Regions from separate parts of the Rhizobium sp. YIM 134829 genome, predicted to be linked through region 3. Evidence: predicted binding sites of a transcription regulator. Region 3 holds the regulator's gene; each other region holds the start of a gene.
What was found. Region 3 encodes PhoB, which activates phosphate uptake and scavenging genes when phosphate is short. Its sites were predicted from a motif close to TGTCATNNANCTGTCAT; they were not measured.
Positions count from the first base shown of each region.

Region 1: ACLE20_RS09105 (DUF2794 domain-containing protein) is a predicted target of PhoB. The motif match lies at 892-908, and genes of this name have one in related genera.
Region 2: phnF (phosphonate metabolism transcriptional regulator PhnF) is a predicted target of PhoB. The motif match lies at 927-943, and genes of this name have one in related genera.

Region 1 covers NZ_JBKHKI010000004.1:54,686-56,947, reverse strand. Annotated here, with positions in the region: gene leuC (3-isopropylmalate dehydratase large subunit) at 1-285, shown strand, start outside; gene ACLE20_RS09105 (DUF2794 domain-containing protein) at 475-870, opposite strand; gene ACLE20_RS09100 (DUF1223 domain-containing protein) at 1,477-2,262, opposite strand.
Region 2 covers NZ_JBKHKI010000005.1:64,130-66,391, reverse strand. Annotated here, with positions in the region: FMN riboswitch at 1-66, opposite strand, end outside; gene phnF (phosphonate metabolism transcriptional regulator PhnF) at 154-903, opposite strand; gene phnG (phosphonate C-P lyase system protein PhnG) at 1,012-1,467, shown strand; gene phnH (phosphonate C-P lyase system protein PhnH) at 1,464-2,060, shown strand; gene ACLE20_RS10790 (carbon-phosphorus lyase complex subunit PhnI) at 2,064-2,262, shown strand, end outside.
Region 3 covers NZ_JBKHKI010000001.1:961,421-963,682, reverse strand. Annotated here, with positions in the region: gene phoU (phosphate signaling complex protein PhoU) at 1-657, shown strand, start outside; gene phoB (phosphate regulon transcriptional regulator PhoB) at 830-1,513, shown strand; gene ACLE20_RS04645 (GcrA family cell cycle regulator) at 1,624-2,178, opposite strand.

The DNA.
Region 1 (2,262 bases), on a different contig from region 3:
TCCGGCCTCGTCAAGGAACAGGCGGAAGCTGAGGGCCTCGACCGGATCTTCAAGGCAGCCGGCTTCGACTGGCGCGAGCCGGGCTGCTCCATGTGCCTGGCGATGAATGACGACCGGCTGAAGCCGGGCGAGCGCTGCGCTTCCACCTCGAACCGCAATTTCGAGGGCCGTCAGGGCTTCAAGGGCCGTACCCACCTCGTCTCCCCCGCCATGGCCGCCGCCGCCGCCATTGCCGGCCATTTCGTCGATATCCGCGAATGGCAGAAGGACGTCGTCGCGGCTTAATCCGATCGACACCCACAAAAGCCCGCCGCATCTCCATGCGGCGGGCTTTTCTATGTCTTGTTCGATGGCTGGCTGCGGATCTGGTTCGCCTGTTTGGCGCCCCTGACATTCTGCCGTCTCTGCAAAGCTTCCGAGACGCCAGCGGGGCAATGGAGGGAGCAAGGATCCGATTCCTATCCCCTCTTTACCTCACCCCTTCACCACCTTGAACAGCTTGTCGAACACCTTCAGCACCGGCGCCAGCTCGTGGCCGCGCTTCAGGATCATACCGTGGGTGTTGACGACGCTGAAGGCGCCCTGTTTGGCGGCAAGGCGGGGGCATTTCTCGATGCGGTAGAGCGGCAGTTCGCCCGCCCGCTTGAAGACCGAGAACACGGCCTTGTCGCGCAAGTGGTCGAGCGCATAGTCGCGCCATTCACCTTCGCCCACCATCCGGCCATAGACCCAGAGGATCTGGTCGAGCTCGCGGCGATGGAAGGTGATCGGGAGAGGGTCCTTAGCACTCTTATAGGCTCTGAGGTCGACGACCACGGCGTCGGACCCGGACGGTCCGTCGCCTCGCGGCAAATCCGGCTGATCGGTCATGCGCAATGCGGCCTTCTCTTCGTGACGGCTGGATGACAGTGTGCCTGAGGCGCGGCGAAATGCAAGGTCGCCGATCCCAACCTTGCCCTCGCGCCGTGCAGCCGTCGCCGTGCAATGGTTGCGGCCAAGCCCGGGGTTGCGCCAAAGGGCGCGTACGAGGGATCAAGCGAAAACTGGGTCGAAGCCTTGGTCATCAGAGCCGAACTCGTGCCGCGCCCTTGCGTTCCCTGGCCTTGACTGATTCCTCCACTGCTTTTTTCTGACGGCCGCAATCCGAACAAATCCCTGCCCGATTTAGCGGAGAATGTCCCGCCTCTCCGCCGCACCGTGGTCTTCGGCGCGGCGGAGTGCGCAGAAGACGCCTTGCGGGTCCGTCCGTCGGTGGCGTCGTCTGGTCCGTGCCGATCGAAGGTTCTTCGTCGTCGGCCCGGTCTCCCGGCTTTTCCGGCTTCGGCCGGCAAGCACGGGCGCAAGCGGCCATCGGTCCGGCTCCCCGCCGAATACTGATGGCCGGTTCGGTCCGGTGACTTCGAAACCCTCAGCCCCAGCCCTCGATGACGCCGGACCGAACGAAGCTCTCGTCACGATGGACGGCGGCATCGATCCTCAGCGCGCCTCGGCCGAAAGCAGCGTCGTCGCGCCGATGATGGCGCCTGGAGTTTCGGTCGACTTCATCTTCTGGACCAGCACGGCGCAGCCGCTGTCCTCCTGCTCGTCCAGCACGCTCGCCGGCAGCACATAGCGGGTTGGGGTGCCGTCCCACATGCCGATCGTCTGGATGTCGCGCACGGCGTGGAAATAGCTGATCTTCTTGCCGCTATTCTCGCCCTTTTCCACCTCGACCACCTGTTGGCGGGTGAAATAGACGACGACGATATTGGCCTTGCCATCGCCGGCGCCGATCGAAATGTCGATCTCGTCGCCCTTGCGCGCCGCGCCGACCGGCACGCGCATGCCCTTGCCGGTCTGCTTCATCTCGTCCAGCTTGCCGCGAATGCCCGAAAGATTGCCGCCATTGACATGGTCGCGACCGTTCAACACGGCCTGCGGAGTGTAAACGCCATTGCGGCCGAACATGCGCGCATAGGCATATTGCCGCGCCGTATTCTGCTTGGTCGCGAGCGTGTCGGCCCAGCCCAGATAGTTCCAGTAGTCGACGTGGTAGGACAGGGCGACGACGGAGCCGTCTTCGATCAGGTTCTTGAGCGCCGCATCGGCCGGTGGACAGGATGCACAGCCCTGGCTGGTGAAGAGCTCGACGACGCCCTTCAGCTGACCGGGGTCCTCGCCTGCCGCGACCTTTCGCTCAGTTTCCTGCGCCGCGGCGCCGGCTGCCAGCGATGCGGCAAGGCCGACGGACAGGAGCAGGGAAGCAAGGTGTGGTGCGGGCAT
Region 2 (2,262 bases), on a different contig from region 3:
TCGCGGGCTCCCGGAATACGTCCGGATACCGCCGGTGGGGAATTGCACCCCGCCCTGAGAACTTGATGAGATTACTGTGCTCAGACGGGGAAGAACAAGGAAAAAATTCTTGCCCCCGCATTCTTTGAAGCAAGATTCTTCTCCGCCAGGGCATTAGTCCCGCACGCGCGTGGCAGCGCCCGCCTCGTTCGAGAAGACCAGTTCCAGCCGGTCGGCCAGGAATCGGGTGCGGATCCACTGGATGGGCCGACCCTCCGCATCAACGTCGATTGCCTCGCTGACGAGGACAATCGCATCGGCCGGGCATTGGAGCAGATCCGCATCCGGCGTCGCGATCCGCTCGGCCGTGATCCGCGTTTCGAGCCGCCGGTAGTCCTCGACGCCGGACTGGGCAAGCGCCCGGGTGATCGAGCCGGTCTCGGCATAGGCGCCGATGATGTCCGGAAACCGCATAGCCGAGAAATAGGAGGTGGAACGTGAGAGCGCCATGCCGCCCGCCACTGCCAGATGTTCGAGCCGCAGGAGGGGCGCGCCCGCCGCAAGGCCGAGGGCGATGGCCTGCGCTGGCGTTGCGGCAGTTCGCTCGGCGCCGATCAGCCGGCCGGACGGTTCGAGCGACTGGCGCATCATGTTCTCCGAAAAGCGCGCGCGGCTGCCGATCGGGTAGGTGATACGCGGCTGCAGGGGATTGATGAAGGTGCCGCGCCCCCTTTCGCTGCGCAGCAGGCCTTCCGCGCCGAGCGCGGCCAGAGCGCGGCGCACCGTGTGGCGGTTGACCCCGAAACGCGCCGCAAGGACCGCCTCGGTCGGCAGTTGGCTCGAGAACGTGCCGCTCACGATCTCGCTGCGGATCTCGTCGGCGACGCGCCGCCAGCGCGAAATTCCGTCCTCGAACCCGTTCATTCCATAGTCCCCGCTGCCTTCGGCGTCATCAAGCTGTCATCGCTGACGGTTTATAAATCGCATCATGACTGGTTGTCTACACAAATAGACAAGTTGAGAGATATGACGATGACGACCCCGCTCAACCCGCGCAAGCGCACCCTCGATATCCTCACCGCCATGCCGCTTCAGGCGCTCACGGCCGCCTACAGCGCCCATTTCTCCGATGCCCCGGCCGCCCGGGCGATCCGCGGCCCGGAGGTTGGCTTGGTGATGGTGCGCGGCCGGATCGGCGGTGGGGGCAGCGCCTTCAATCTCGGCGAAGCCAGCGTGACGCGGGCAACGGTCAGCCTGGCGACCGGCGAGATCGGGCATGCCATGGTTCTCGGCCGTTCGCCGGACAAGGCCGCACTGGTCGCCCATTTCGATGCGCTCGCCCAGAGAAGCGAATGGGCCGAGCGTGTTGAGCGCGATGTCGTCGCGCCGGCTATCGAAGCCGAAGCCGAACGGCGCAGACGGGACGCCGAGGAGACGGAAGCCACGCGGGTCGACTTCTTCACCCTTGTTCGCGGAGAGGATGCATGAGCGCGCTGTTTCTGGAAAACGGCTTTTCCGAACCGGTGCCGGCAGCACAGGCGGTGTTTCGCCAGATCATGGATGCCTTCGCCCAGCCCGGCCGACGCGCGGATCTGGGTGGTTTCGTGACGCCGCCGCCGGGAATGGACGAGGCGTCCGCCGCGCTGCTGCTGGCGCTTGCCGATCCCGATACGCCCGTCTGGTTCGAAGATCGGGAGGTGGCAGGCGCCTGCGCCGGTTGGCTCACCTTCCAGACCGGCGCGCCGCTTGCGGATGATCCCGCGCTGGCGAGCTTCGCGCTGCTTAGCCGCCGCAGCGATCCGGCCGCGTGGTTGGAGTTCCCGCAGGGCGACAGCGCCTATCCCGACCGTTCGGCAACGCTGATCCTTCCCGTTGCAGCGCTCGAAGGCGGCGCAACCCTGCGCCTGACGGGCCCGGGCATCGAAAGCGACATCCTGATTGCACCGCTCGGCCTGCCGGAAGGCTTCCTCGCCGCCCGGACCGCCAACCGCGCGCTCTTCCCGCTCGGTCTCGACCTGGTTCTGGTCGCCGGTCCACAGGCGCTGGCCTTGCCGCGCACCACCATGATCGAGGAGGTCTGAGCCATGTATGTTGCTGTCAAGGGGGGCGAAGTCGCGATCGACCAGGCCCATGCACTTCTAGCCGATCGCCGCCGCGGAGACCGCGATGTCCCCGCGCTCAGCCTCGCGCAGATTGCCGGCCAACTCTCGCTGGCCGTCGACCGCGTCATGGCGGAAGGCTCCCTTTATGATCCCGAGCTTGCTGCCATGGCGGTGCGCCAGG
Region 3 (2,262 bases):
CGCATTTCCGAAATGGGCGGGCTCGCCGAGCAGATGGTCGCCGAATCCGTGCGCGCCCTCGTCAATGCAGATCTGGGCCTCGCCCAGAAGGTCATCTCCGACGATGTCGTGCTCGACGATGCCGAGCGACAGATTGGCGAAAAGGCCATCGTTACCATCGCCAAGCGCCAGCCCATGGCGGCGGACCTGCGCGAGATCATGGGATCGATCCGCATCGCCGCCGATCTCGAGCGGGTCGGCGATCTCGGCAAGAACACCGCCAAGCGCGTCATCGCGGTGTCGAGCAGCAGCCTGCCGCGCCAGCTCGCTCGTGGGCTGGAACATCTCGCCGAACTGGCGCTGATGCAGCTGAAGGAAGTGCTCGATGTCTATGCATCGCGCTCGGCCGAAAAGGCCAAGAGCATCCGCGAGCGCGACAGCGAGATCGACGCGATCTACACCTCGCTCTTCCGCGAGCTCCTGACCTACATGATGGAAGATCCGCGCAACATCACCTCCTGCACGCATCTTCTGTTCTGCGCCAAGAACATCGAGCGGATCGGCGACCATGCGACCAATATCGCCGAGACGATCTATTACATGACCACCGGCGCCCAGCCGCTCGGCGAACGTCCGAAGGACGATTCCGCCAATACGGTCGGCGCTCTCGCCACCTGAAGGACAAGCGGTCATCGGACTCCGCCGGGGACAGACGACCGCTTTCCGCGGAACCCGCAGCCTGACCATGCAACGATCCGCCCACAGTGTGCTGGAGGCGGACGAAAGGGGGCCCTTGGCCCAGAATCGTCCGGCCGGCCCTGTCGCTGGTGCGGAATGGGAGTCTGAAGACATGCAGCCCAAGATCGCCGTCGTCGAAGATGAGGAAGCCCTCAGCGTTCTTCTGCGCTACAATCTCGAGGCAGAAGGCTTCGAAGTCGACACGATTGCCCGGGGAGACGAGGCGGAGATCCGCCTCCAGGAGCGCCTGCCTGATCTCCTGATCCTCGACTGGATGCTGCCGGGCGTCTCCGGCATCGAACTCTGCCGGCGGCTGCGTCAGCGAAACGAAACCGAGCGGCTGCCGATCATCATGCTCACCGCCCGTGGCGAAGAGAGCGAGCGGGTGCGGGGCCTGGCGACCGGCGCCGACGACTATGTCGTCAAGCCGTTCTCGACCCCGGAACTGATCGCCCGGGTGCGCGCCATGCTTCGCCGTGCCCGGCCGGAAGTGCTCTCCTCCCTGCTGAAATGCGGCGACATCGAGCTCGACCGCGAGACCCATCGCGTGCACCGCAAAAGCCGCGAAGTGCGCCTCGGTCCGACCGAGTTTCGCCTGCTCGAATTCTTCATGTCTTCGCCCGGCCGCGTCTTCTCGCGCTCGCAGCTGCTCGATGGCGTCTGGGGGCACGACATCTATGTCGATGAGCGGACCGTCGATGTTCATGTCGGCCGGCTGCGCAAGGCGCTGAACTTCGCCAATATGCAAGATGTGATCCGCACCGTCCGCGGCGCCGGCTACTCACTGGAAGGCTGACGCTCGTCAGCCTGCACGGACGCCGCGCCTCGGCATAGAGACAGAAAAAAAGCCCTTCCGGCTATCTCGCAGGAAGGGCTTTTTTCGTTCGTCACAAAGCGAGATTGCGCTTAGCGCATGCGCCGCCGCTCCGCCGAAGGCTGGTAGGCGAGGCGGGCATGGAACGTGCAATAGGGCGAGGTGTCGGGCGCATCATTGCCGCAGAAGTGAAACTCGTCCTTCATCGGGTCGCCGATCGGCCATTTGCAGGTCCGGTCGGTCAACTGGGTCAGCGCCAGGCGGCGTGACGAGGGCGATGCGACATTGGTGTTGGCCGGCAGCGGTGCTTCCTCGAACAAAGCGACCGCCGTATCCTGTGCTTCGTGGATCACCATGCCGCTGGTGGTGCGGGCCGCCGGGCGGGGTGCGCTCGGACGCGGCTGCTCCTGAGCAAGCGGGGCAGGTGCCGCTGTGGTCGGCCGGGCCGCGACAGCCGGACGCTTCGGTCGGGCCGCCGCCGGAGCGCTGCCGCCCGCTTTCGCGCGGCCGGGCAGGGACAGGCGATGGACCTTGCCGATCACGGCATTGCGGCTGACACCGCCGAGCTGCGCAGCAATCTGGCTTGCGCTCAGGCCCTCGGCCCAGAGCTTTTTGAGTTTTTCGACGCGCTCATCCGTCCAGTTCATGCTCTCGTGTCTCCATTCCAGGCGTTTCGGAGAGCGAATCCCTCACCGCGTTCCGGACGTACCGAAACTGCAACGCCTTGACTC